4 regions of the Streptomyces sp. NPDC058664 genome follow, and region 4 is predicted to be linked to each of the others. Evidence: riboswitches for the same ligand, from Rfam matches in the RefSeq annotation. Region 4 holds a riboswitch; each other region holds the start of a gene.
What was found. Region 4 has a riboswitch for cobalamin ahead of cobN (cobaltochelatase subunit CobN). Riboswitches for the same ligand answer to the same signal wherever they lie in the genome.
Positions count from the first base shown of each region.

Region 1 (7,035 bases), on a different contig from region 4:
GCACTCGTACACGCCGGCGATCGAGGCGATCGTCGCGGTCGGCGCGATGGCGAGGAGGAGGGAGTTGCGCATGCCGGTCGACGCGATGCGGGCGCGCAGCGCCGTCCAGCGCTCCGGCCAGTTCAGTTCCACGTCGTAGTGGTCGGGGTGCAGGACGCCACGGGCGGTGCGGGTCTTGTCCCAGGCCGGCAGCGGGCCGTTGCGCTCGGCGAGGTCGGCGGAGGCCTCGTAGGCCGCCAGCATGATGCGCTCGGCGATCTTCGTCGACAGGGCGCGGGCCTCCGCCGAGTCGAACGGCAGCTTCAGCTGGAAGAAGACGTCCTGGAGGCCCATCGCGCCCAGGCCCACCGGCCGCCAGCGGGCGTTGGAGCGGCCCGCCTGCTCGGTCGGGTAGAAGTTGATGTCGACGACCCGGTCGAGGAAGGTGACGGCCGTGCGGACGGTGGCGTCGAGCCGCTCCCAGTCGATGTCCCCGCCGTCGGCTCCCTGGTCCACGAAGGCGCCGAGGTTGACCGAGCCGAGGTTGCAGACGGCCGTCTCGCCGTCGTTCGTGACCTCGATGATCTCGGTGCACAGGTTGGAGGAGTGGACGACGGTGCCGGGCTCGGCGGTCTGGTTGGCCGTCCGGTTCGAGGCGTCCTTGAAGGTCATCCAGCCGTTGCCGGTCTGGGCCAGGGTCCGCATCATCCGGCCGTACAGGTCACGGGCCGGCATGGTCTTGCGGGCCAGGCCCTTGGCTTCGGCGGCGCGGTAGGCGGCGTCGAACTCCTCGCCCCACAGGTCGACGAGCTCGGGCACGTCCGCCGGGGAGAACAGCGACCAGTCGGCGTCCGCGTTGACCCGGCGCATGAACTCGTCCGGGATCCAGTGCGCCAGGTTCAGGTTGTGCGTACGGCGCTGGTCCTCGCCCGTGTTGTCGCGGAGTTCGAGGAACTCCTCGATGTCCGCGTGCCAGGTCTCCAGGTAGACGGCGGCGGCGCCCTTGCGGCGGCCGCCCTGGTTCACGGCGGCGACGGAGGCGTCGAGCGTCTTCAGGAACGGCACGATGCCGTTGGAGTGCCCGTTGGTGCCGCGGATCAGCGAACCGCGCGCCCGGATGCGGGAGTACGAGAGGCCGATGCCGCCCGCGTGCTTCGAGAGGCGCGCCACCTGGTGGTAGCGGTCGTAGATGGAGTCCAGCTCGTCCTGCGGGGAGTCCAGGAGGTAGCAGGAGGACATCTGCGGGTGGCGGGTGCCGGAGTTGAAGAGGGTGGGGGAGGAGGGGAGGTAGTCGAGACGGCTCATCAGGCCGTACAGCGCGGCCACCTCGTCGAGCGCGCGGACCGAGTCGTCCTCGGCCAGACCGGAGGCGACGCGCAGCATGAAGTGCTGCGGGGTCTCGATGACCTTGCGGGTGATCGGGTGGCGCAGCAGGTAGCGCGAGTAGAGGGTGCGCAGACCGAAGTAGCCGAAGCGGTCGTCGCCGGCCGGGTCGATCGTCGCGTCCAGGCGGGCCGCGTGCAGGGCGACGAACGCGGCGGTGCGGTCGGCGATCAGGCCCTCGCGGTGGCCGACGGCGACGGAGGCGGAGAAGGAGACCGAGCCCTGGCCGGCCGCCTCGTCGGCGATGGTGATCGTCAGGAGCCGGGCGGCGAGCCGGGAGTACGCCGGGTCCTCGGCGATCAGGCCGGCGGCCGCCTCGGTGGCCAGCTCGCGCAGCTCCGCCTCGTCCGACGCGGCGCTGCGGCCGCGAAGCGCGGCGGCGGCGACCTTGCCGGGGTCGGTGTCGGGGAGATCGGCGGTGAGGTCGGTCAGGGTCCGCAGCAGTACGGTCCCGGGGCCGTCGCTCTCGACCGCGGAAACCTCGGCGGAAGCCGGATCGGCGGGCGCGATGGTCACGTGGGGGCTCTCCCTCGCTCGGCTCGGGGCCGCGGCGGGGGAAGGCGGGCAGACGGGCATCCGTAACGCCGGACGCGACGCTTCCACCGGCCCACTCCGCGAGGCCCGGACGTCAGTGGCACCCGGAACGGACGGACCGGGTGCGCTGTCGGCAGGTCCTCGGACTCACCTCGTACGAAAACGTCGTATCCGTATGAAGCACACCGTTGCGGGACAGTTCCGGATTCGCGCCGGATTCCCCTGCGTCGACAGCGAGGTTGAGCATACATGTGGGGGGCGCCGCTCGTGGCACCCCCCACATGTTGTGTCGCCCCTCGGCTCAGAACTCCAGGGCGTAGGTGAGCAGAAGATGGTCGCGGATCGGCGACCAGTCCCGGTGCGGGGTGCGGACGAAGCCGAGGCGGTCGTACATCCGGTGCGCGGCGACCATCGTCGTGTCCGTGGAGAGCACGATCCGCTCGCACCCGGGCAGGGCTCGCGCGCGCTCGACGCAGGTCCGTACGAGGGCCTCGCCGACGCCCCGGCCGCGGGCCTCCCGGGCGACGGCGAGCATCCGGAACTCGGCCTCGCCCGCGACCGCGATGTCCGCCCAGGGGGTGTTGCCGGTGGCGAAGGTCACTCCGCCGACGAGCCGGCCGTCGGCGTCCTCGGCGACGAGCACCTCGCTCTCGCGGGCCCGCCGCGCGGTGTCCCGGAGCACCTCCAGATAGGAGTCCTGGGCCCCGTACTTCAGCAGTCCGTCGTTCAGGTAGATGCTCGCGGTGAGTTCGCCGAGCGCCTCGTACTCCTCGGGCCGTACTGCCCTGATCGTGAAGTCCATGAGGGAAGTGTGCCTCGGAGGGAGACGCGAAGAGGCCCGGGATCCCCTGGTGGAGGTCCCGGGCCCGCGTGCGGCCGTTCCGTCCGGTCAGTGCGTCTCGGCGCCGACCTTCGGCAGCTCGGTCTGCACGCCGGGGTCACCGGCGTCCGCCGTGTAGTCGGACGGGGACGTCTCGTCGATGCCCTCGGGAGCCTTGACGGCCTTGAGGACGAAGGTGAGGACGACCGTGACGACGACGTTCAGGACGAAGGCGGTGAGGCCGATGTAGCCGATCTCGCCGATGCCCGGGATCTCGGCGGAGGAGCCGCCGAAGTGCTTCTGGGTCGGGCTGGCGACGCCGTACGCGGCGACCGTGCCGTAGACCATGCCGACGGCCCAGCCGGCGAGCAGCGCCCAGCGGTGGAACCAGCGGGTGAACAGGCCGCCGACGAGGGCCGGGAAGGTCTGCAGGATCCAGATGCCGCCGAGCAGCTGGAAGTTGATCGCGACCGTCTTGTCCATGGTGAGGACGAAGGCGAGCGCGCCGACCTTCACCAGGAGCGAGACCAGCTTGGAGACCTTGGTCTCCTGCGCCGGGGTCGCGTCCTTCTTGATGAAGTCCTTGTAGATGTTGCGGGTGAAGAGGTTGGCCGCGGCGATCGACATGATCGCCGCCGGGACGAGCGCGCCGATGCCGATCGCGGCGAACGCGACGCCCGCGAACCAGTCGGGGAACATCGTCTCGAAGAGCTGCGGAATGGCGAGCTGCCCGTTCTTCACCTGGATCCCGGCGGCGATCGCCATGAAGCCGAGCAGCGCGAGCAGGCCCAGCATCAGCGAGTACAGCGGCAGGATCGTGGTGTTGCGGCGGATGACCTCGCGGCTCCGGGACGACAGGGTCGCCGTGATGGAGTGCGGGTACATGAACAGCGCGAGCGCCGAGCCGAGCGCGAGCGTCGCGTACGTCCACTGGCCGGCCTCGCCGGGGACGACCGAACCACGCGGCTTGTCGGTCGCCGGGTTGGTCTGCGCGTACGCCTCGCTCGCCTTGGCGAAGATCTCGTCGAAGCCGCCCAGCTTGATCGGGATGTAGATGATCGCCACCGCGATGACGATGTAGATCAGGGTGTCCTTGACGAAGGCGATGAGCGCGGGGGCGCGCAGGCCCGAGGAGTACGTGTACGCCGCGAGGACGCCGAAGGCGATGAGCAGCGGCAGGTCCTTGATGAACCAGTGGGTGGTCTCGCCGCCGCCGACGCCCATCACGTCCAGGACGGCCTGGATGCCGACGAGCTGGAGCGCGATGTACGGCATGGTGGCGAGGATGCCGGTGACCGCCACCGCGAGGGACAGGCTCTTGGAGCCGAAGCGGCCGCGCACGAAGTCCGAGGTGGTGACGTACCCGTGCTTGTGCGAGACCGACCAGAGGCGCGGCAGGAAGGTGAAGATCAGCGGGTAGATCAGGATCGTGTACGGCACGGCGAAGAAGCCGGCCGCGCCCGCCGCGTAGATGGCCGCCGGGACGGCGACGAAGGTGTACGCGGTGTAGAGGTCGCCGCCGAGCAGGAACCAGGTCACCCAGGTGCCGAACGACCGGCCGCCCAGGCCCCATTCGTCGAGGCTGTTCTCGTTCTCGGCCCTGCGCCAGCGCGAGGCGAGGAAGCCCATGACCGTGACGGCCAGGAAGAAGAAGATGAAGACGGCGAGTGCGACGCCGTTCACGCCGGTCACGTCCTTCATCGCGCGTCACCTCCCTTGCGGGCACGCTGGTCGATCTGCCACAGCTTGTACGCGACCATGGTGAGCGCGGTGGAGATGAGGACCCAGAGCATCTGGTACCAGTAGAAGAACGGGATGCCGACGAAGAGCGGTTCGGTCTTCGCGTAGGAGCTCACCCAGAGCATCGCCACGAACGGCGCGAACAGGCAGAGTCCGATCACCACCCTCAGTGGGGTGATGGTCGGTTGTTTCCCTTGTGTCGCTTCTGACATGGCGTTTCGTCCCCTCGCTGATCACCTCGGTAATGGTGGGGAAATCTAGGGGACGCCTCCGCTCCATGGAACCCCTGTCCGTATAACGGATGTGATTCTCCGGAGACGCCGAACGGCCGCGTCCCCGTGGGGAGCGCGGCCGTTCGATGTCGTACGGGAAGCGGGCGGATCCGCTCAGCCGTTGGGGCGCTTGAGGCGCGCCACGAACTTGTACCGGTCGCCGCGGTAGACGGACCGCACCCACTCCACCGGTTCGCCCTGGGCGTCGAGGGAGTGACGGGAGAGCATCAGCATCGGCAGGCCGACGTCCGTGCCGAGCAGGCCGGCCTCGCGCGGGGTGGCGAGGGAGGTCTCGATGGTCTCCTCGGCCTCGGCGAGGTGCACGTCGTAGACCTCGGCGAGCGCGGTGTACAGCGAGGTGTACTTCACCAGTGAACGGCGTAGGGCGGGGAAGCGCTTCGCCGAGAGGTGGGTGGTCTCGATCGCCATCGGCTCGCCGCTCGCGAGCCGCAGTCGCTCGATGCGGAGCACCCGGCCGCCGGCCGTGATGTCGAGCAGCCCGGCGAGGGTGTCGTCGGCGGTGACGTAGCCGATGTCGAGGAGCTGCGAGGTGGGTTCGAGGCCCTGGGCGCGCATGTCCTCCGTGTAGGAGGTGAGCTGCAGGGCCTGCGAGACCTTGGGTTTGGCCACGAACGTGCCCTTGCCCTGGATGCGCTCCAGGCGGCCCTCGACGACCAGCTCCTGGAGGGCCTGGCGCACGGTGGTGCGCGAGGTGTCGAACTCGGCGGCGAGGGTCCGCTCCGGCGGGACCGGTGTGCCGGGCGGCAGGGTCTCCGTCATGTCGAGCAAATGCCGCTTCAGTCGGTAGTACTTGGGCACGCGCGCGGTGCGGGTGGGTGCCCCGCCCTCCGTCTCCGTGCTGCCCGCGTCCGTGGCCATGGCCTGCCTTCCCGACTCCTGTGCTGCTGCCGTCACCGGCTCCTCCGTCTGTCGCGGCTCACATGGTGGCACGGACCGGTCACGGGTCGTCGCCCTCCCTCAGGTGTCGGTCCGATAACGGACGCGACTGCCCTTCTTATACACCCTTGACACCCCTAAAGGTCTAGGCCAAGCTCCCGGTACTGGTCTAAACCATTAAAGACCAGGTCCCAGCCCCACGAGCACTACCCGACGTATGTCTTCGCGCGGTGGGCAGGGGTTGCAGGCATCCCTGAGGAGGGTGGCGTGAAGCGCAAGCTCATCGCGGCGATCGGCGTCGCAGGCATGATGGTCTCTATCGCGGCGTGCGGTTCCGAGAGCGACAAGGGCAAGGACGGCGGCAAGGCGTCGGCCGGGGGCGACAAGACCCTGACCGTCTGGGTCATGGACGGATCCGCTCCGGACGCCTGGATGGCCGAGGTGAACAAGGCCTTCGAGGCCAAGCACCCCGGCGTCAAGGTCAAGGTCGAGAAGCAGATCTGGAACGGCATCCAGGAGAAGGTCACCACCGCCCTCTCCGAGGACACCCCGCCGGACGTCCTCGAGCTCGGCAACACCCAGACCGCCGGCTACGCGGTCACCGGCGGTCTCGCCGACCTGACGGGCGACAAGGCCACGCTCGGCTACGACGCCTGGAACAAGGGCATGGTCGCCTCCAACGAGCTGGACGGCAAGCTCTACTCCGCCCCGTGGTACGCCGCCAACCGCGTCGTCGTCTACGACAAGGCCGCCTTCAAGAAGGCCGGCGTCACGCCGCCGAAGACCCGCGCCGAGTGGATCGACGGCCTGAAGAAGCTCAAGGCCTCCGACCCGAAGAGCCAGGCGATCTACCTGCCCGGCCAGAGCTGGTACGTCCTCGCGGGTCTCATCTGGGACGAGGGCAGCGACCTCGCGGTCAAGGACGGCGAGAAGTGGAAGGGCAACCTGTCCTCCCCCGAGGCCGTCAACGCCATGAACTTCTACAAGGAGCTGGCGTCCTACTCCACCGCTCCGAAGGACAAGGACGAGGCGACCCCGCAGCAGTCCACCGACATCGTCCCCAAGGGCGGCGTGGCGTCCTGGATCGGTCTCGGCTGGGAGGCCGGCGGCGCGATCGACGCCATGAAGAAGGCCGGCAAGACCGCTGACTTCGGCTACTTCCCGATCCCGGGCAAGACCGCCGACAAGCCGGGCTCCGTCTTCCTCGGCGGCTCGAACCTCGCCATCGCCGAGCGCTCCCAGAACAAGGACCTCGCGAAGGAGTGGCTGGCCCTCGCCGCCGGCAAGGAGTTCATGACGAAGTACGCCGCCGCCACCGAGGGCGCGCTGCTTCCGAACACCGACGCCGCGCAGTTCAAGCCCGCCGCCGGCTCCTTCGCCGAGGCCATGGCCCTCTCCTCCGCCTCCGGC
Region 1 is NZ_JBHXRW010000043.1:64,574-71,608, forward strand. It holds gene ACFWUY_RS29275 (ribonucleoside-diphosphate reductase subunit alpha) at 1-1,878, opposite strand, end outside; cobalamin riboswitch at 2,011-2,149, opposite strand; gene ACFWUY_RS29280 (GNAT family N-acetyltransferase) at 2,198-2,698, opposite strand; gene mctP (monocarboxylate uptake permease MctP) at 2,786-4,417, opposite strand; gene ACFWUY_RS29290 (DUF3311 domain-containing protein) at 4,414-4,668, opposite strand; gene ACFWUY_RS29295 (GntR family transcriptional regulator) at 4,843-5,607, opposite strand; gene ACFWUY_RS29300 (extracellular solute-binding protein) at 5,893-7,035, shown strand, end outside.
Region 1: linked by a shared signal. The riboswitch ahead of ACFWUY_RS29275 (ribonucleoside-diphosphate reductase subunit alpha) and the one ahead of cobN (cobaltochelatase subunit CobN) in region 4 are both predicted to bind cobalamin.

Region 2 (7,035 bases), on a different contig from region 4:
CCCGCCTTCTCGTCCCGCCTGGCACCGGTGCGGCATCCGTGATCCGGTATCCGTGAAGACGCCCACATTGCCATGGCCCCTCCGACGCCTGGCCCCGCGCCTCCCGGCCTCGGAGCGCCCTGGGATCGAGATCGTCCGGATCCGACCGGTGGCGCACCAGTGCGCGCTCACATCCGTGCACCGATAATTGCGCCGTGATGCGCATTCGCAAAGCTCGTCCTGGCGACTCAAACCTGACACTCCATCACGGAAGTCAGCGTTCAGTCAGCATCAGTACCGCTGGAAGCAGCCCTCCAGCGCCATGAACCGCCAAGATCAACAATTCGGCGCGCCTGCTCTGACCTGCAAAAGCCCTGTCCAGTGGCTTACCTGTCAATCTCACCCGGAGGTATCCATGAGGATGCTCATCAACGTTCCCGAGACCGTCGTCGCCGACGCGCTGCGGGGGATGGCGGCCGCTCATCCCGAGCTCACCGTGGACGTGGAGCAGCGGGTCGTGGTGCGGCGGGACGCGCCCGTGGCGGGGAAGGTCGCGCTGGTCTCCGGAGGCGGATCCGGGCACGAGCCCTTGCACGGAGGGTTCGTGGGGCCCGGGATGCTGGCGGCCGCGTGCCCCGGGGAGGTGTTCACCTCCCCGGTGCCCGATCAGATGGTGCGGGCCGCGGCTGCCGTCGACAGTGGGGCCGGGGTGTTGTTCGTCGTCAAGAACTACACCGGGGACGTGCTCAACTTCGAGATGGCGGCGGAGCTCGCGGAGGACGAGGGCATCCAGGTCGCCAAGGTCCTCGTCGACGACGACGTCGCCGTCACGGACAGTCTGTACACCGCCGGCCGGCGAGGGACCGGCGGCACGCTCTTCGTGGAGAAGATCGCGGGCGCCGCCGCCGAGGAGGGCGCGCCCCTCGAGCGGGTGGAGGCGATCGCCCGTCGGGTCAACGGGCGCTGCCGGTCCTTCGGCGTGGCCCTGAGCGCCTGCACCACCCCCGCCAAGGGCAGCCCCACCTTCGATCTCCCCGCGGGCGAACTGGAGTTGGGCATCGGGATCCACGGCGAACCGGGGCGTGAGCGGCGGCCGATGATGACCTCCCGGGAGATCGCGGACTTCGCCGTCGACGTCGTCGTCGAGGACCTCCGCCCGTCCGGGCCGGTGATCGCGCTGGTGAACGGGATGGGCGCCACCCCGCTCCTGGAGCTGTACGGCTTCAACGCGGAGGTGCAGCGTGTGCTCGGCGAGCGGCGGGTGCCGGTCGCCCGTACTCTCGTCGGGAACTACGTGACCTCGCTCGACATGGCCGGCTGCTCGGTGACCCTGTGCGAAGTGGACGAAGACCTCCTTCGCCTGTGGGACGCGCCCGTACAGACGCCCGCGCTGCGCTGGGGCAGGTGAGACGAGGGATGGGAGAGGGGACCGGAATGACGGAGACCTTCGGCGCGGACTTCCTGGTGCGGTGGCTGGCCGCGGTGGCCGAGGCCGTCGACCGCGAGGCGGACCGGCTCACCGAGCTTGACTCGGCCATCGGCGACGCCGACCACGGCGCGAATCTGAAACGGGGGTTCGCCGCCGTCTCGGAGACCCTCGCCAAGGAGCCGCCGGCGACGCCCGGCGCGGTGCTCACCACGGCCGGACGGCAGCTGATCTCCACCGTGGGCGGCGCGTCGGGACCTCTGTACGGCACGCTGCTGCGCCGTACCGGCAAGGCGCTGGGCGACGGGGACCGGATCAGCCGGGAGCAGCTGGCGGAGGCCCTCGGATCCGGAGTGGCCGCCGTGTCGCAGCTGGGCGGTGCCCAGGTGGGCGACAAGACGATGCTGGACGCGCTCGTTCCGGCCGTGGAGGGGCTGCGGGCGTCGTTCGGGGCGGGCCGCGCCGCCGCCGAGGAGGGCGCCCTCGGGACCGTACCCCTGCGGGCGCGGAAGGGCAGGGCCAGTTATCTGGGCGAGCGGTCGGTGGGGCACCAGGATCCGGGGGCCACGTCCTCCGCGCTGCTGTTCGCCGCGCTCGACGAGGCCGCCCGTGGGGAGGGGGCGTCGTGAGTGCCGGGACCCGCGTCGGCATCGTGCTCGTCTCGCACAGTGCCGCCGTCGCGACGGCCGTGGCCGAGCTGGCCCGGGGGCTTTCCGGCGGCGGTGACCTGGCGCCGGTCCTCCCGGCCGGCGGGGCCCCGGACGGCGGCCTGGGGACGAGTTCCGAGCTGATCCGCCAGGCGGCGAGGGACGTGGACCGGGGCGCGGGCGTGGCGATCCTGGTCGATCTGGGGAGCGCGGTGCTCACCGTGAAGGCGCTGCTCGCCGAGGGCGACGAGCTTCCCGAGGGCTCCCGTCTGGTGGACGCGCCGTTCGTCGAGGGCGCGGTCGCCGCGCTGGTCACGGCGAGCGCGGGAGGGGACATCGACGCGGTGACGGCGGCGGCCTCGGAGGCGTACGCCTACCGCAAGGAGTGACTGCGCGGAGTGAGTGAGAAGCCGCACAGGGTGGCCGTCGTGTTGTGATGTACCTGGTCAACGCACTAGTGTCACAGCGCCTTGGTGTACGGGAAACCGGTGCAGTACCGGTGCGGCCCTCGCCACTGTGATCGGGATGTCCGGCTCCACCCCCGCGGGGAACGCCCTCGGGGAAGCCACTGGACCGCGACGGGAGACCGTCGTGGTGTGGGAAGGCGGAGTCGGGCGTATGACCGTCAGCCAGGAGACCGGCCAGGGTGCGTTGTCCATCCACGAGGTGCTGGAGAGGGTCTCCCAACCATGCATATAGCCGAGGGGTACCTACCCCCTGTGCACGCGGCCGCCTGGGGCGTCGCGTCCGCGCCGTTCGTCGTCCACGGGGTCCGCGCGCTGACCCGTGAAGTACGGTCGAACCCCGAGTCCACGCTTCTGCTCGGCGCTTCGGGCGCCTTCACCTTCGTCCTCTCGGCGCTCAAGCTGCCGTCCGTGACGGGCAGTTGTTCGCATCCGACCGGTACGGGTCTGGGTGCGATCCTGTTCCGGCCGCCGATCATGGCGGTCCTCGGGACGATCACCCTGCTGTTCCAGGCCCTGCTGCTCGCCCACGGCGGGCTGACCACGCTCGGTGCGAACGTCTTCTCGATGGCGATCGTCGGGCCCTGGGCGGGATACGGGACGTACCTGCTGCTGCGCCGGTTCGGTGCGCCGCTGATGGTCGCCGTCTTCTTCGGCGCGTTCGTCGCCGACCTGTCCACGTACTGCGTGACCAGCGTGCAGCTGGCGCTCGCCTTCCCGGACCCGGGCAGCGGTGTGCCCGGGGCGCTCGCCAAGTTCGGCGGGATCTTCGCCGTGACGCAGCTCCCCCTGGCTGTCAGCGAGGGCCTGCTCACCGTGCTCGTGATGCGGTTGCTCACGCAGTCCAGCAAGGGCGAACTGACCCGGCTCGGTGTCCTCGGCGGACGCACGGCGGAGCGACGCAAGGAGGCGACCGCGTGATGAGCCGGAACGCGAGGATCAACGCCCTGCTGCTGCTCGTCGTCGCGGCGCTCGCGGTACTGCCGCTCGCGCTGGGGCTCGGGGACCACAAGGAGGAGCCGTTCACGGGGGCGGACGGGGAGGCGGAGACCGCGATCACGGAGCTCCACCCGGACTACGAGCCGTGGTTCAGCCCCTTGTACGAGCCGCCGTCCGGGGAGATCGAGTCCGCGCTGTTCTCCCTCCAGGCCGCGCTGGGTGCCGGCGTCCTGGCGTACTACTTCGGCCTGCGGCGAGGCCGCAGGCAGGGGGCGGCCCTGGCGGAGGCGGCCGGGGTGAAGGCCCCTCACGGTACGGGCAGCGTGGCGGCCGAAAGGAAGGCCTCGCCGGACGGGGGCTCCCCCGGGGGCCCCGGCGAGCCGGGCGCGTAGCCGCCGATGCTGCCGATCGACGCGGCGGCGCACAGCAGTCGCTGGCGCCGCCGTCATCCCGCCGAGAAGGCGCTGCTCGGCTTCGGTCTGACCCTGTGCGCGGTCTCTCTGCCGCCGTGGCCGGGCGCGCCGCTCGTGGCCGCGGTCACGCTCGGGGTGCTGCTCGGCCCGGCCGGTGTGCCGGGACGGGCGCTGTGGCGGGCGTTCCGCGTCCCGCTCGGGTTCTGTGTCACGGGTGCGATTCCGCTGCTGTTCGAGGTGGGCGGTGCCCGGGGCGCGGTCGCGTTCGCCCCGGGCGGTCCGGCGCAGGCGGTCGAGCTGCTGCTGCGGACCGCGTCGGCCTCGCTCGGGGTGCTGCTGTTCGCGTTCACCACGCCGGTCTCCGACGTCCTTCCCCGGCTGGTCCGGGCCGGGGTGCCGGCGCCCGTGGTGGACGTGGCCCTCGTGATGTACCGGATCATCTTCCTGCTCCTCGACTCGCTGTCCAAGATCCGGCAGGCGCAGGCGGCCCGGCTCGGGCACACCACCCGGGCCGCGACCTGGCGTTCGCTCGCGGGGCTCGGCGCGACCACGTTCGTGCGGGCCTTCGACCGGGCGCAGCGCCTGCAGTCGGGGCTCGCCGGGCGGGGGTACGACGGGACGCTGCGGGTGCTCGTGCCCGCGTGCGCGCCGTCCCGCCGGTTCCTCGCCGCGACGGGCGTGCTCCTGACGGGGCTCGTCGTGCTCACCCTCGTACTGGAAAGGCTTCTCCCGTGACGTCCACGACGGTCCCCTCCCTTCCGGCTCCCGTGGTGGAGCTGGTGAACGCGGGCTTCTCGTACGAGGACGGGCCCGCGGTCCTGTCCGGCGTGGACTTCCCGGTGGCGGAGGGGCGCGCGGTCGCGCTGCTCGGCCGCAACGGCAGTGGCAAGACGACCCTGCTGCGGCTGCTCAGCGGCGGGCTGCGGTGCGGGAGCGGGTCGCTGCTCCTGGACGGGGCGGAGGTGGCGTACGACCGGAGGGGACTGACCCGGCTGCGGACCACCGTGCAGCTGGTGGTGCAGGATCCGGACGACCAGCTGTTCGCCGCCTCGGTGGCGCAGGACGTGTCGTTCGGCCCGATGAACCTGGGGCTGCCGGAGGAGGAGGTACGGCTCCGGGTGGCGGAGGCCCTGGAGGCCCTGGACATCACGGCGCTCGCGGACCGGCCGACGCATCTGCTGTCGTACGGGCAGCGCAAGCGGGCCGCGATCGCGGGCGCCGTGGCGATGCGGCCCCGGGTCCTGATCATGGACGAGCCGACGGCCGGGCTCGACCCGCACGGGCAGGAACGGCTGCTCGACGCGCTCGGGCGGCTCCGGGCGGCCGGTACGACGGTGCTGATGGCGACGCACGACGTGGACCTGGCGCTGCGCTGGGCGGACGAGGCGGCGGTGCTCTCCCCGGCCGGCCTGCGCACCGGCCCGGTGGCCGAGCTCCTCGCGGACGACGCGCTGCTCGACGCGGCCGGGCTGCGACGTCCCTGGGGCACGGCCGTGGCCCGGCTGCTGCGGGCACGCGGACTGCTCGGGGCCGGGGCAGCGGAGCCGCGGACGCCGGAGGACCTGGACGCGTGGCTGGGGACGGCCGCGGAAGCCGTCGCCACCGAGTAGTGGACATCACGTCCCAGATCTTCTGCAACTAGTTGCACAACGGGAAGGGGTCCCCTACAACTGAGGTCGACGTTCCTGCGCGAGGAGGCGCCCTCATGACCCCGTACCCGCATCTGCTGAGCCCGCTCGACCTCGGGTTCACCACCCTGCCCAACCGGGTGATCATGGGATCGATGCACGTCGGTCTCGAAGAGGCCGAGCACGGCTTCGAGCGCATGGCCGCCTTCTACGCCGAGCGCGCCCGCGGTGGCGTCGGCCTCATCGTCACCGGCGGCATCGCGCCCAACGACGCCGGCCGCCCGTGGGACGGCGGGGCCAAGCTCACCACCGCCGAGGAGGTCGCCGAGCACCGGCTGATCACCGGCGCCGTGCACGAGGCGGGCGGCCGGATCGCGATGCAGATCCTGCACTTCGGCCGGTACGCGTACCACCCCGCCCTCGTCGCACCCAGCGCGATCAAGGCCCCGATCAGCCCCTTCGTACCGAACGAGCTGACCGACGCCGAGGTCGAGCAGACCGTCGAGGACTACGCGCGCTGCGCCGAACTCGCCAAGGAGGCCGGGTACGACGGCGTCGAGGTGATGGGCTCCGAGGGCTACCTCATCAACGAGTTCATCGCCGCCGCCACCAATCAGCGCACCGACCGGTGGGGCGGCTCCTACGAGAACCGCGTCCGCTTCCCGCTGGAGATCGTCCGCCGCATCCGCGAGCGCGTGGGCGAGGACTTCATCCTCGTCTACCGCCTCTCCATGCTGGACCTCGTCCCCGGCGGCTCCACCCTGGAGGAGGTCGTCCGGCTGGCCAAGGAGATCGAGGCCGCGGGCGCCACCATCATCAACACCGGCATCGGCTGGCACGAGGCGCGCATCCCCACCATCGCCACCTCCGTGCCGCGCGGCGCCTACACCTGGGTGACGAAGAAGCTGATGGGCGCGGTCTCCGTACCGCTCGTCACCAGCAACCGCATCAACACCCCCGAGGTCGCCGAGGAGATCCTCGCCGACGGCCGCGCCGACCTCGTCTCGCTCGCCCGCCCCTTCCTCGCCGACCCCGACTTCGTCGCCAAGGCCACGGCCGACCGTGCCGACACCATCAACACCTGCATCGGCTGCAACCAGGCCTGCCTCGACCACACCTTCAACCTGAAGATCACCTCCTGCCTGGTCAACCCGCGCGCCTGCCACGAGACCGAGCTGGTCCTCTCCCCCACCCGCCGCGCCAAGCGGATCGCCGTCGTCGGCGCGGGCCCGGCCGGCCTCTCCTGCGCGGTGTCGGCGGCCGAGCGCGGCCACGCCGTGACCCTCTTCGACGCCGCCGCCGAGATCGGCGGCCAGCTGAACATCGCCAAGCGGGTGCCGGGCAAGGACGAGTTCGACGAGACGCTCCGCTACTTCCGCGTGCAGCTCGCCGAGCACGGTGTCGAGGTGCGCCTGAACACCCGGGTCGCGGCGGGTGACCTCGACGGTTACGACGAGGTCGTCGTCGCCACCGGCGTCTCGCCCCGTACGCCCGCCATCCCCGGCGTCGACCACCCGAGCGTCCTCAGCTACCTGGACG
Region 2 is NZ_JBHXRW010000005.1:217,840-224,874, reverse strand. It holds gene dhaK (dihydroxyacetone kinase subunit DhaK) at 395-1,387, shown strand; gene dhaL (dihydroxyacetone kinase subunit DhaL) at 1,414-2,034, shown strand; gene ACFWUY_RS06765 (PTS-dependent dihydroxyacetone kinase phosphotransferase subunit DhaM) at 2,031-2,441, shown strand; cobalamin riboswitch at 2,479-2,713, shown strand; gene ACFWUY_RS06760 (energy-coupling factor ABC transporter permease) at 2,742-3,437, shown strand; gene ACFWUY_RS06755 (energy-coupling factor ABC transporter substrate-binding protein) at 3,437-3,847, shown strand; gene cbiQ (cobalt ECF transporter T component CbiQ) at 3,854-4,603, shown strand; gene ACFWUY_RS06745 (energy-coupling factor ABC transporter ATP-binding protein) at 4,600-5,478, shown strand; gene ACFWUY_RS06740 (FAD-dependent oxidoreductase) at 5,574-7,035, shown strand, end outside.
Region 2: linked by a shared signal. The riboswitch ahead of ACFWUY_RS06760 (energy-coupling factor ABC transporter permease) and the one ahead of cobN (cobaltochelatase subunit CobN) in region 4 are both predicted to bind cobalamin.

Region 3 (7,035 bases), on a different contig from region 4:
CGAGGACCCGTACCTCGTCGGGACCATCGCCACCGCCTACGTCCAGGGCCTCGAATCCGCCGGGATCGTCGCCACCCTCAAGCACTTCGCCGGCTACTCCGCCTCCCGGGCGGGCCGCAACCTCGCCCCCGTCGGCATGGGCCGGCGCGAGCTCGCCGACGTGATCCTGCCGCCGTTCGAGATGGCCGTACGGGAGAGCGGCGTCCGGTCGGTGATGCACGCCTACACCGACACCGACGGCGTCCCCTCCGCGGCCGACGACGAACTGCTCACCGGGCTGCTCCGCGACACCTGGGGCTTCACCGGCACCGTCGTCGCCGACTACTTCGGCATCGCCTTCCTCAAGACCCTCCACGGCGTCGCCGGGACCTTCGCCGAAGCCGCCGGAGCCGCACTCGCCGCGGGCGTCGACGTCGAACTGCCCACCGTCAAGACCTTCGGCGAACCCCTCGTCGAAGCCGTCGAACACGGCCGGGTGCCGGAAGAACTCGTGGACCGCGCGGTCCGGCGCGTCCTCCTGCAGAAGGCCCGGCTCGGCCTCCTCGACCCCGACTGGACCCCCGTACCCCCCGCCCTCGCGGACGCCGACACCACCGGAGACCCGGAACGCCTGCGCGGCACGATCGACCTCGACCCGACCGCCAACCGCGAACTGGCCGGCCGGATCGCCGAGCGGGCCGTCGTCCTGCTCCGCAACGACGGCACCCTCCCGCTCGACCCGCGCACCCCCCGCCGCATCGCCCTGATCGGCCCCAACGCCGAAGTCCCCACCGCCGTCCTCGGCTGCTACTCCTTCCCCGTCCACGTCGGCGGACAGCACCCCGGCGTCCCCCTCGGCATCGACCTGCCGACCCTTCACGACACGCTCCGGACGGAGTTCCCCGCGGCCGAGATCACCGTGGCGCGGGGCACCGGCATCGACGACGCGGGGACCGAGGGCATCGCCGAGGCCGTGGCGGCGGCCCGCGGCGCCGACCTCGTCGTCGCGGCGCTCGGCGACCGCGCCGGGCTCTTCGGCCGCGGCACCAGCGGCGAGGGCTGCGACGCGGGATCGCTCACCCTGCCCGGAGCGCAGCAGCGGCTCCTCGACGCGCTCCTCGACACCGGCACACCGGTCGTGACCACGCTGCTGGCCGGACGGCCCTACGCGCTCGGCCGCGCGGCCGACGAGTCCGCCGCCGTCGTCCAGTCCTTCTTCCCCGGCGAGTCGGGAACCGCCGCCATCGCCTCCGTCCTCAGCGGCCGGACCGCCCCCAGCGGCCGACTGCCCGTCAGCGTGCCCCGCGACCCCGGCGCCCAGCCGTCCACCTACCTCGCCGCCCGCCTCGGCCACGCCGGCGACGTCTCCAGCATCGACCCGACACCCGCCTACGGCTTCGGACACGGCCTGACCTACACCACCTTCGCGTGGGACGACCTCGTCGTCGAGAACCCCGAGGCCCCCACCGACGGCACGTTCCACCTCGCCCTCACCGTGCGCAACACCGGCGACCGCGCCGGCAGCGAGCTCGTGCAGCTCTACCTCCACGACCCCGTGGCCTCCGTGGTCCAGCCCCTCCAGCGCCTCATCGGCTACGAACGGCTCGACCTGGCCGCCGGGGAGCAGAAGCGGATCCGGGTGGCCGTCCCCGCCGACCTCGCCTCGTTCACCGGCCGCGACGGGCGGCGCGCGGTGGAACCGGGAGAGCTGGAGCTGCGGCTCAGCGCCTCCAGCACCGAACCACGACTGACCGCCCGGGTGGCCCTCACCGGCCCGGTGCGGTACGTCGACCACCACCGTGCCCTGCACGCCGCGTTCCGGGTCGATCCGCGTACCGGCGACTGACCACGGCGGCCCGGACGGGGCCCGGGCGGCATCACCCGCCCGCGCCGGCCGGCGGGCGAAGAGCGATCCGGCGGGGTAAGAGTCCCCTGAGACGCGAATGCGGCCGGGACGGGCGCGACCTCCCCCTCGGCCGCGTCGCCGGTGACGACGAGGAGGCCGCCGTGGACGGCAGAAGCAATGGGTTCGTGCACTCCTTCAACCGCGCCGGCGGGTACGGGTTCGTCGTTCCCGTGGGCTCCGAGGAGCAGGTCTACTTCAGCGCCGAGGACATCGAGGAGGAGCAGCACCTCTCCGAAGGGCAGCAGGTCTCCTTCGTCCTGGTCCTCGGCGAGGGCCGTTTCGAGGCGAAGGAACTGCGCGTCTGACGCCCCGCCGGCACGACCGTGCCACCGGCGGCGCCCCCGGGCGGGGGAGCGGGCCGGTGGTACTGTGCCGAGGCCAGTCGCACCTTTGTACGCACCCGGACGGGTACGTGCACGGGTCAGGGAATCCGGTGCGAGACCGGAACTGACGCGCAGCGGTGAGGGCGACGGGCGGAGCATCGGCCACTGGGCGGCACGACGGGCCCGGGAAGGCGCTCCGTCCGGCTGACCCCGAGTCCGAAGACCTGCTGGCGGCCCCGGCGGCACGCCGTCGTCCGGGGAGCACCGTACGACAGGCTCCGCGTATGAGCCGTGGCCGCAGAGGAAGTCCCCGTGCCCTTCGCACACCCCGCCCGCTCCGCCGCCCTGTTCCTGGCCGGCGCCCTGCTCCTGACCGTGACCGGATGCGGCGGCGGATCCGCCGCACGGCCCACGGAGAACACGGTGAACACGACCGGGGGCCCGCGCCAGGGGTACCCCGTGACGATCGACGACAACTGCGGCCGCCGGGTCACGGTCGACCGGCCTCCGCGGCGGGCCGTCGCCCTCGACCAGGGGTCGGCGGAGATCATGCTCTCCCTCGGCCTGGCCGACCGCATGGCGGGCACCGCCACCTGGACGGACCCGGTGCTCGAGGGACTCGAGAAGGAGAACGCGAAGGTACCGCGCCTCGCCGACCGCTACCCCTCCTTCGAGAAGGTGCTCGACGCCGAGCCCGACTTCGCCGCCGCCTCCTTCGCGTACACCCTCGGCAAGGGCGGGGTGGCTCCCCGCGAGCGGTTCGAGGAGCTCGGCGTCCCCACCTACCTCTCGCCCACCGACTGCGTCGGCAAGGACAACAGCGGCGACGGCGACGGAGTCCGCATCCGGCCCCTGACCATGGACACCGTGTACGGCGAGATACGCGACCTGGCCCGGGTGTTCGCTGTCCCGGAGCGCGGCGAGAAGCTCGTCGCGGAACTGAAGTCCCGTGTGGCGAAGGCGACTTCAGACGGAGATTTCACGGACGCCACGGTCCTCTACTGGTTCTCCGACGCCGAAGCGCCCTACATGGCGGGCTGTTGCGGCGCCCCCGGCATCGTCACCGACGCCCTCGGTGCGAAGAACGTCTTCGACGACACGCGCGCGGAGTGGCCGCAGGTCAACTGGGAGACGGTCGCCGACCGCGACCCCGACGTCCTCGTCATCGGCGACCTGACCCGCCGTTCGCAGTCGGCCGAGAGCGCCGCGAAGAAGATCGAGTTCCTGGAGTCCGACCCGGTCACCCGGAACATGACGGCGGTACGGAAGAAGCGGTACGTCCTGCTCAGCGGCCAGGCCATGAACCCCACCGTCCGCACCGTCGAGGGCGTCGAGAAGGTGGCGGCGGCCCTCCGCTCGTACGGCCTCGCGAAGTGACGGCGCTCCCGCCCGGCGAGACCGACGTTCGACCCGACGGGTCCGTCGTTCCGTCCGGCGTCCTGCGCGGAGGGGGTGTCGCACGCGGAGGGGGCGCGGCGCTGTTGTGGACGGTGACCGGGCTCGCCGTCCTGGCCGCTTCGGTGGCCGTCGCGATCACCATCGGTCCCGCGGACATCGGCGTCGGCGACGTGTGGGCCGTGGTCGCCGCCCACCTCGGCGGGGAGGTCCCGGAGGTCTCGCCGATCCGGGACGGCATCGTGTGGGAGCTGCGGCTGCCCCGTACCCTCCTCGCCGCCGTCTGCGGAGCCGGACTCGCGGTCTGCGGCGCGGTGATGCAGTCGCTGCTGCGCAACCCGCTCGCCGACCCCTTCGTGCTCGGGGTCTCCTCCGGCGCCTCGACCGGCGCGGTCGCGGTCGTCGTCCTCGGCGTCGGCGGAGGCGTCCTCTCCGTCACCGGAGGGGCGTTCCTCGGCGCGGTGCTCTCCTTCGCGCTCGTCCTGCTGCTCAGCCACACCCTCGGCGGTTCGACGGACCGGGTGGTGCTCGCGGGCGTCGCCGCGATGCAGCTCTTCTCCGCCCTCACCTCCTTCGTCGTGATGACGGCGGCGGACGCCGAGACCACACGGGGCGTGCTCTTCTGGCTGCTCGGCTCGCTCGGCGGGGCCGGCTGGAGCGACGTGGGGGTGTGCGGGGCGGTGCTCGCGGCGGCCCTGCTGGTGTGCGGCGGGCACGCGCGGACCCTGGACGCGTTCGCGTTCGGCGAGGACGCCGCCGCCGCGCTGGGGGTCGCCGTCACCCGCACGAGGCTCGTCCTGCTGTGCGTCACCGCCCTCCTGACGGCCGCGCTGGTCTCCGCCGCCGGAGCGATCGGCTTCGTCGGCCTCGTCCTGCCGCACGCCGCCCGGGCCCTGGCGGGCCCCGGGCACGCGCGGCTGCTGCCGGTCACCGCCCTGGCCGGGGCGGTGTTCCTGGTCTGGGCCGACACGCTCGCCCGCACGGTCCTCGACCCCCAGGAGGTGCCGGTGGGCGTGGTGACCTCGCTGATCGGCGTCCCGGCCTTCGTCCTCGTCCTGTACCGCACCAGGAGCTCCCGATGACCGCGGGCCCGACTCCGACCGCTCCGATTCCGAGCCCGAGCCTCGGACTCCGCGCCGACCGGGTCTCGCGCACCGCGGGCGGCACCCTCGTCCTCGACGGGGTCAGCGTCACCCTCACGCCCGGCACCGTCACCGGCCTCCTCGGGCCCAACGGCTCGGGGAAGTCGACCCTCCTGCGCCTCCTCGCGGGCGTCCTCGCCCCCGACTCCGGGGTCGTCACCCTCGACGGCGACCCGCTGGCCGGGCTCGGCCGCCGGACGGTCGCCCGGCGCCTCGCCACGGTCGAGCAGCAGGCCGACACGCAGACCGATCTGACCGTCGCCGACGTCGTACGCCTCGGCCGCGTCCCGCACCGCCGGGCCTGGACGCCCCCGTCGGCGGCCGACGGGGCAGCCGTCCGGTCGGCCCTCGTGCGCACCGGCCTCGCCGACCGGGCCCGGCAGCCCTGGCGCACCCTCTCCGGCGGCGAACGCCAGCGCGTCCAGATCGCCCGCGCCCTGGCCCAGGAGCCGCGCGAGCTGCTCCTCGACGAACCCACCAACCACCTCGACATCCAGCACCAGCTGGACCTGCTGACCCTGGTCGCCGAGCTGCGCCTCACCGCCGTCGTCGCGCTGCACGACCTGAACCTGGCGGCGATGTACTGCGACCGGCTCGTGATCCTCGCGGAGGGACGGGTGGTGGCCACCGGCACACCGGGCGAGGTCCTCACCGAGGAGCTGATCGCCGAGGTCTACCGGGTCCGGTCCGCCGTGACCCGCCCGGACCCCGGCGGCCCCCCGCACATCCGCTTCCTGGGCACGGTGCCGGACCCGACCGGGACCGGGCGCGAGGCCTGACGCGGTACGACGGCCGGCGGGCGCGGGGGCCTGACGCCGTACGGCCACCGCCGGGCTCGCGGCCGGCGGGGGTCGGTGCCGGCGGGTCTGCCTACGATGGGCCCATGTCTGAGCGTGTAGACCCCCCGGCCGCGTCCCGTCCGCACGAGCGGACGCCCGGAGCGCTCGAACTCTCGGCGGCGGCGGAGGTGTTCGGGCTGCTCTCCGACCCCACCCGGCTCCAGCTGGTCTGGCTGCTGACCCGGGGCGAGGCCGATGTGACCGCCCTGACGGAGGCGTGCGGCGCCGCACGCCCGGCGGTCAGCCAGCATCTGGCCAAGCTGCGCCTCGCCGGGCTCGTCCACTCCCGCAAGGACGGCCGCCGGGTCGTGTACGCGATGCCGGACGGGCATCTGAAGCGTCTCGTGGTCGAGGCGATCAGCCGGGCCGACCACCAGGTGAGCGGGGAGCCCTGGCACGACTGAGGCGGCCGGCCCCGGGTCCCGGCCACTTAGCGTCATCATGTGCGCAATTGCGCACGCATTGGCTAGAGTGAAAGGCGTCCACACTCCACCGGGCCGACGGGGGCGTCCCCATGCTGTCCGTGTTGCGCAACCCCACCTACCGGCGCCTGTTCGGCGCCCAGGTCGTCGCCCTCACCGGCACCGGCCTCGCCACCGTGGCGCTGAGCCTCCTCGCCTACGACCTGGCGGGCGCGAACGCCGCCGCCGTGCTCGGCACCGCCCTCGCGATCAAGATGGCCGCCTACGTCCTGATCGCCCCGCTCGTCGGCGCCCTCGCCGGCCGCGTACCCCGGCGGGCCCTGCTCGTCGCCATGGACCTGGCACGGGCGGCGGTCGTCCTCGCCCTGCCGTTCGTCAGCCGGATCTGGCAGGTCTACGTGCTGATCCTGCTGCTCCAGGCCGCGTCGGCCGCCTTCACACCGGCCTTCCAGGCGACCGTCCCCCAGGTCCTGCCCGAGGAACGCGACTACACCGAGGCCCTCTCGCTCGCCCGCCTCGCCTACGACTTGGAGAGCCTGGTGAGCCCGCTGCTCGCCGCCGCGCTGCTCACCGTCGTCCCGTTCACCTGGCTCTTCGCCGCCACCGCCGCGGGCTTCCTCGCCTCCGGCCTCCTCGTCCGCTCGACCACCCTGCCGGACCCGGACCCGGAGGAGGCCGGGGGCGACGGGAGGGCCGGTCCCCGGCCGCGTACGTACGCCAAGGCGGCCTCGGGGATCCGGCTCGTTCTCGCCACCCCGCGCCTGCGGGCGCTCCTCGCCCTCGACCTGGCCGTCGCGGCGGCCGGGGCCGTCGTCCTGGTCGACACCGTGCTCCTGGTCCGCGACACCCTCGGCCGCCCCGCCGGGGACGTGGCGCTCGCACTCGGCGCGTACGGAGCGGGCTCGATGGCGGTGGCCCTGCTGCTGCCGCGCCTCCTGGAGCGGGCCGGCGACCGCGCGGTCATGCTGCGGGCCGCCTTCGTCCTGCCCGGGGCCCTGGGACTGATCGCCGCCGGACTCGCCGTCACAC
Region 3 is NZ_JBHXRW010000016.1:135,185-142,219, reverse strand. It holds gene ACFWUY_RS15865 (beta-glucosidase) at 1-1,825, shown strand, start outside; gene ACFWUY_RS15860 (cold-shock protein) at 1,987-2,190, shown strand; cobalamin riboswitch at 2,309-2,434, shown strand; gene ACFWUY_RS15855 (ABC transporter substrate-binding protein) at 2,521-3,585, shown strand; gene ACFWUY_RS15850 (FecCD family ABC transporter permease) at 3,648-4,685, shown strand; gene ACFWUY_RS15845 (ABC transporter ATP-binding protein) at 4,682-5,524, shown strand; gene ACFWUY_RS15840 (ArsR/SmtB family transcription factor) at 5,629-5,988, shown strand; gene ACFWUY_RS15835 (MFS transporter) at 6,099-7,035, shown strand, end outside.
Region 3: linked by a shared signal. The riboswitch ahead of ACFWUY_RS15855 (ABC transporter substrate-binding protein) and the one ahead of cobN (cobaltochelatase subunit CobN) in region 4 are both predicted to bind cobalamin.

Region 4 (7,035 bases):
CCTCACCGTCCGCGCCGGCGAGCGGCTCGGCGTCGTCGGTGGCAACGGCTCCGGGAAGTCCACCCTGTTGCGGCTCCTCGCCCTGCTCGAGGCTCCCGACAACGGGACGGTGACCGTCGAGGCGCCCGGCGGACTCGGCCACCTCTCCCAGACCCTGGACCTCCCCCCGACGGCCACCGTCGGCGACGCGATCGACCACGCGCTCGCGGACGTGCGGGAGCTCGAGCGGGCGATCCTGGCCGCCGAGACAGACCTCGCCGACACCGATGACGGTGGCCTCGCCGCGTACGCGGAACTGCTCGACGCCTACGAGGCGCGGGGCGGCGCCGGGGCCGACCGGCGGGTCGAGACCACGCTCCGGCGGCTCGGCGAGCCCGGGCCGCTCGACCGTGACCGGCCGCTCGGGACGCTCTCCGGCGGGCAGCGCTCCCGGCTCGCCCTGGCCGCCGCGCTCGCCGCCGAGCCCGAACTGCTGCTGCTCGACGAACCGACCAACGACCTGGACGACGAGGCCGTCGCCTGGCTGGAGGAGCGGCTGCTCGCCCACCGGGGCACGGTCGTCGCCGTCTCCCACGACCGGGTCTTCCTCGACCGGGTCACCACCGCCGTCCTGGAGGTCGACGAGGACCGCCACACCGTCCGCCGGTACGGGAACGGCTACGCCGGCCACCTGGCCGGCCGCGCCGCCGAACGGGCCCGCAGACGAAGGGAGCACGAGGAGTGGAAGGAGGAGCTCGCCCGGTACCGGGCGCTCGCGGACACGAACATCGACCGGTTCTCCGCCATCCCCCGCAAGGCCCCGGCCGCGTTCAGCGGGGCGGGCGCCTTCCGGGCCCGGTCGCGGGCGCACGGGGCGGCGAGCCGCATCCGGGCCGCCCGCGAGAAGCTCGCCCGGCTCACCACCGACCCGGTGCCCCCGCCCCCGGAACCCCTGCGGTTCCGCGCGGACCTCACGGGCGAGGGCGCGCCCGTCGACCTCGACGGCGTACGGGTGGACGGCCGGCTCCGGCTCGACGGCCTCCACCTCGACGCGGGCGAGAGACTCCTGGTCACCGGCCCGAACGGCGCCGGGAAGAGCACCCTCCTGAAGGTCCTCGCGGGCGAACTCGCCCCGGACGCGGGCACGGTGGACGTTCCGGCCCGGGTCGGACTGCTCCGCCAGGAGACGGCCCCACCCACCGACCCCCGTACGGTGGGCGAGGCCTTCGGAGCGGACCGCGCGGACGAACTGCTCGCCCTCGGTCTCTTCTCCGCCGGGGACCTGGCGACCCCGGTCCGGTGCCTGTCGACGGGACAGCGCCGGAAACTGGAACTGGCACGGCTCGTCACCGAACCGGCCGATCTGCTCCTCCTCGACGAGCCGACCAACCATCTGGCCCCGGCGCTCGTGGAGGAGATCGAGGCCGCGCTCGCGCTGTACCGGGGCACGCTGGTCGTGGTCAGCCACGACCGGCGGCTCAGAGCGGGCTTCCGGGGCCGCCGTCTCGAACTGGCCCCGGAATCCCTGGTCACGGGCCGAACCGCATGACCTACTCGTCGTCCGAGGAGCCTTCGAGGTCGCCCTCGGTCTCCAGGAACACCTGGCGCAGGGCGGCCAGGGTCTCCGGGTCCGGCTTCTCCCACATGCCGCGCGACTCGGCTTCGAGGAGCCGCTCCGCGATGCCGTGCAGCGCCCACGGGTTGGCCTCCTTCAGGAAGACCTGGTTCGTCTCGTCGAGGACGTACTCCTGCGTCAGCTTGTCGTACATCCAGTCGGCGACCACGCCCGTCGTCGCGTCGTACCCGAAGAGGTAGTCGACGGTCGCCGCCAGCTCGAACGCGCCCTTGTAGCCGTGGCGGCGCATCGCCTCGATCCAGCGCGGATTGACCACGCGCGCGCGGAACACCCGGGAGGTCTCCTCGACGAGCGTGCGGGTGCGGACGGTCTCCGGACGGGTCGAGTCGCCGATGTACGCCTCCGGGGCCGTGCCCTTGAGCGCGCGGACGGTCGCCACCATGCCGCCGTGGTACTGGAAGTAGTCGTCCGAGTCGGCGATGTCGTGCTCGCGGGTGTCGGTGTTCTTCGCCGCGACCGCGATCCGCTTGTACGCCGTCTCCATCTCGGCCCGCGCCGGGCGCCCTTCGAGCCCGCGCCCGTACGCGTACCCGCCCCACACCGTGTACACCTCGGCGAGGTCCGCGTCCGTCCGCCAGTCGCGCGAGTCGATCAGCTGGAGGATGCCCGCGCCGTACGTGCCGGGCCGGGAACCGAAGATGCGGGTGGTGGCGCGCCGCTCGTCGCCGTGCTCGGCCAGGTCGGCCTGCGCGTGCGCCCGTACGTAGTTGTCCGACGCGGGCTCGTCCAGGCCCGCCACCAGGCGTACGGCGTCGTCGAGCAGCCCGATGACGTGCGGGAACGCGTCCCGGAAGAAGCCCGAGATGCGCAGGGTCACGTCGATGCGCGGACGGCCGAGTTCCGCCGTGGGGATCGGCTCCAGGCCGTTCACGCGGCGCGAGGCCTCGTCCCACAGCGGGCGGACGCCGAGCAGCGCGAGCGCCTCGGCGACGTCGTCGCCCGCGGTGCGCATCGCGCTCGTCCCCCACAGGGAGAGGCCCACCGAGGTCGGCCACTCGCCGTTGTCGGTGCGGTAGCGCTCCAGGAGGGAGTCGGCCAGGGCCTGCCCGGTCTCCCAGGCGAGCCGGGACGGCACGGCCTTCGGGTCGACCGAGTAGAAGTTCCGGCCGGTCGGCAGGACGTTGACCAGGCCGCGGAGGGGGGAACCGGACGGTCCGGCCGGGACGAAGCCGCCGTTCAGGGCGTGCACGGCGTGCGTCAGTTCGTCGGTGGTGGCGGCAAGCCGCGGCACGACCTGCTCGCAGGCGAAGCGGAGGACGGCGTGCACCTCGGGGCCGTACGCGGCGGCGACCGTCGCGACCGCGTCCACGGACCAGCCCGCCGCCTCCATCGCCTCGACCAGCTCGCGGGCCTTCGCCTCCGCCTCGTCGGCGGTGGTGCGGGTCGCGGCCGACTCGTCGAGGCCGAGCGCCTCGCGCAGACCGGGCAGGGCCTGCGTGCCGCCCCAGATCTGGCGGGCGCGCAGGATGGAGAGGACCAGGTTGACCCGGGCCTCGCCCTCCGGGGCGCCGCCGAGGACGTGCAGACCGTCGCGGATCTGCGCGTCCTTGACCTCGCACAGCCAGCCGTCGACGTGCAGCAGGAAGTCGTCGAAGCCGTCGTCCTCCGGGCGCTCCTGGAGGCCGAGGTCGTGGTCGAGCTTGGCGGCCTGGATCAGCGTCCAGATCTGGGCGCGGATCGCGGGCAGCTTCGCCGGGTCCATGGAGGAGATCTGCGCGTACTCGTCGAGCAGCTGCTCCAGGCGCGCGATGTCGCCGTACGAGTCGGCGCGGGCCATCGGCGGCACCAGGTGGTCGACGAGGGTCGCGTGGACGCGCCGCTTGGCCTGGGTGCCCTCGCCCGGGTCGTTGACGAGGAAGGGGTAGATCAGCGGGATGTCGCCGAGCGCCGCGTCCGGTCCGCAGGCGGCGGACAGGCCGGCGTTCTTGCCGGGCAGCCACTCCAGGTTGCCGTGCTTGCCCAGGTGGACCATGGCGTCGGCGCCGAAGCCGCCGTCCTCGGCGCGGGCGGCGATCCAGCGGTAGGCGGCGAGGTAGTGGTGGGACGGCGGGAGATCGGGGTCGTGGTAGATCGCGATCGGGTTCTCGCCGAAGCCGCGCGGCGGCTGGATGAGGATCAGCAGGTTCCCGCGCCGCAGGGCGGCGAGGACGATGTCGCCCTCCGGGTTGCGCGAGCGGTCGAGGAACATCTCGCCCGGCGCCGGGCCCCAGTGCTCCTCGACGTGGGTGCGGAGCTCCTCGGGGAGCGTCGCGTACCAGCGCTTGTAGTCGGCGGCCGGGATGCGGACCGGGTTGCGGGCGAGCTGCTCCTCCGTCAGCCAGTCCTGGTCGTGGCCGCCGGCCTCGATGAGCGCGTAGATCAGCTCGTCGCCGTCGCCGGAGACCAGGCCGGGAAGCTCCTCGGCGGGCCCGAAGTCGTACCCCTCGGCGATCAGACGGCGCAGGAGGGAGACGGCGGACGCGGGGGTGTCGAGGCCGACGGCGTTGCCGATGCGGGAGTGCTTCGTCGGGTACGCGGAGAGGACGAGCGCCAGCTTCTTCTCGGCGTTCGGGATGTGGCGGAGCCGGGCGTGCCGTACGGCGATCCCGGCGACGCGGGCCGCGCGCTCGGCGTCGGCCACGTACGCGGGCAGGCCGTCCTCGTCGATCTCCTTGAAGGAGAACGGGACGGTGATGAGCCGCCCGTCGAACTCGGGCACGGCGACCTGACTGGCGGCGTCCAGCGGGGAGAGGCCCTCGTCGTTCTCCTCCCAGGCGGCGCGCGAGCCGGTGAGGCAGAGCGCCTGGAGGATCGGCACGTCGAGCGCGGCGAGCGCCCCCGCGTCCCAGGCCTCCTCGTCGCCGCCGGCCTGCGCCTGGGCGGGCTTGGTGCCGCCGGCGGCGAGGACGGTGGTGACGATGGCGTCGACTCCGCGCAGCTCGGCGAGGAGCTCGTCCTCCGGGGCCCGCAGGGAGGCCACGTACAGCGGGAGGGCCCGCGCGCCGGCGTCCTCGATGGCGTCGCACAGGGCGCCGACGAAGGCGGTGTTCCCGCTCATGTGGTGGGCGCGGTAGTAGAGCACGGCGATGGTCGGGCCGCTGTCGTTCTTCGCGACCCGGTCGAGGGGACCCCAGGTGGGGGCGGCGGCCGGGGCCTCGAAGCCGTGGCCGGTGAGCAGGACGGTGTCGGAGAGGAAGCGGGCCAGCTGCTCCAGGTTCCCGGGGCCGCCGTGCGCGAGATAGGCGTGCGCCTCGGTGGCGACGCCGACGGGGACGGTGGACGTCTCCATCAGCTGCGCGTCGGGCGCCTGTTCGCCGCTGAGGACGACCACGGGCTTTCCGGCGGCGCGGACCGCGTCGAGACCGTCCTCCCAGGAGCGGAGCCCGCCGAGGAGGCGGACGACGACGAGGTCGGCGCCGTCGAGGAGGCCGGGCAGTTCGGCGAGGGGAAGGCGGGCGGGGTTGGCGAAGCGGTACTCCACCGGGCCGCCGGCCGAGGCGGCGTTCGCCGCGCGGGCGCTGAGCAGGTCGGTGTCGGAGTGCGACAGCAGCAGAAGCATGGCGAGCGCAGGCCTTCCTCGGGGTTGTCCGCGCCCCGGGTGGTCGTGTGGACGGCAGGAGTTCCTGACTCACCCGTTCCGTCGTGCCTGGTACGGGCTCACAGTGGCGGGACCGCGCCGGATTCTCACCGGGCTTCCTCCCCGGGGTCCTGGGACCCCATGCCGAACTGCATCCTAGATCGTGGCGCCGAGGGCCGGGGCGGGCCGCCGAGTCGGCCTGATCACACCCGGTGGGCGCCCGGTTCCCCGTGGGTATGCTCGCCGCCATGCCGCCCACCCCACCCACGACGCCCGAACCGGGCGAAGCTCGCATACGGGACCGTGGCGACGCCTGCCCCGGGGCGCTGCGCCTGCACCCCGCCGAGGACGGCCGCCTGGCCCGACTCCGCCTGCCCGCAGGTAGATTGACGTTCCGTCAGGTCGAAGCCCTCGCGACGGCGGCGGAGACGCTCGGCGACGGGCGGGTCAGCATCACCTCGCGCGGCAACGCGGAGCTGCGCGGTCTCGGCGAGGGCTGCGGGGCGGAGCTCGCCGGCCTCCTCGACGAGGCGGGCCTGCTGCCCTCCCCCACCCACGAACGCGTCCGCAACATCGTCGCCTCGCCGACCGCCGGACTCGACGGACTCGGCCACGCGGACGTGCAGTTGTGGGCGCGCGACCTTGACGCCGCGCTGTGCTCCGAGCCCCGGGCGGCGGCGCTTTCCGGCCGTTTCCTGTTCGTCCTGGACGACGGGCGCGGGGACGTGGCCGGGCTCGGCGGCGATGTGAAGTTGATCGCAGACGCGGACGGGACCGCCGTGCTGTGGCCCGGCGGCCGGCAGGTCTTCCGGCTCGCCGCCGCCGACGCCGTCCGCGCCGCCCTCGCCGCCGCCCTCGCGTTCCTCGACGCCGCCGACGCGGCCGGGAACGGCGCCTGGCGGCCCCGTGAACTGCCCGACGCCCACGTCCCGGACTGGGCCGGGGCCCTGGCGCGCGCCGGGATCGCGGCCGAGGCCCTGCCCGTACCGCCGACGCCGTTCTCCCCGCCGCCCGCGCCCGGAGCCCTCGGGGACGGCGGCCTGTACGTCCTCGCGCCGCTCGGCCGGCTGACCGCCGCCCAGCTGCGGGCGCTGCTGCCGGCCGACGAGGTCCGGTTCACACCGTGGCGGGGGGTGGTCGTGGTGGAAACCGGAACAGGGGCCGCCGCGGATCGCCTGGACGCCCTGGAGACGTACGGCCTCATCACCCGCCCCGACGCACCCGGCGCCGGAGTCACCGCCTGCACCGGGCGCCCCGGCTGCGCCAAGTCCCTCGCCGACGTACGTACGGACGCTCTCGCCGCGCCCCCCGGGCCGCTGCCCGTGCACTTCTCCGGGTGCGAGCGGCGCTGCGGACACCCGTACGGCGGCTGGATCGAGGTCCTCGCCACCGGCGAGGACACCTATCTGGTGGACGGCGCGCCCACCTCCCGTACCTCCCTGTCAGAAGCCGTCGCGGCGGCCCGCACCCCCGTCGGCCCCACGCCCCCCACGAGATGAGCGAGAGCGACACGATGTTCGACTACGAGAAGGACGGGGCGGAGATCTACCGCCGGTCCTTTGCCACGATCCGCGCCGAGGCGGACCTCGCGGGCCTGCCCGCCGACGTCGCCCAGGTGGCGGTCCGGATGATCCACGCCTGCGGCATGACCGACCTCGTGCAGGACATCGCCTACTCCCCCGGGGTCGTCGCGAACGCCCGCGCCGCGCTCCGCGCCGGTGCCCCGATCCTCTGTGACGCCCAGATGGTCGCCAGCGGTGTCACCCGCAAGCGGCTGCCCGCCGACAACGAGGTGCTCTGCGCGCTCTCCGACCCGGCCGTCCCCGGCCTCGCCGCCGAACTGGGCACCACCCGCTCCGCCGCC
Region 4 is NZ_JBHXRW010000012.1:27,252-34,286, forward strand. It holds gene ACFWUY_RS12470 (ABC-F family ATP-binding cassette domain-containing protein) at 1-1,528, shown strand, start outside; gene cobN (cobaltochelatase subunit CobN) at 1,530-5,153, opposite strand; cobalamin riboswitch at 5,193-5,321, opposite strand; gene cobG (precorrin-3B synthase) at 5,408-6,670, shown strand; gene ACFWUY_RS12485 (precorrin-8X methylmutase) at 6,667-7,035, shown strand, end outside.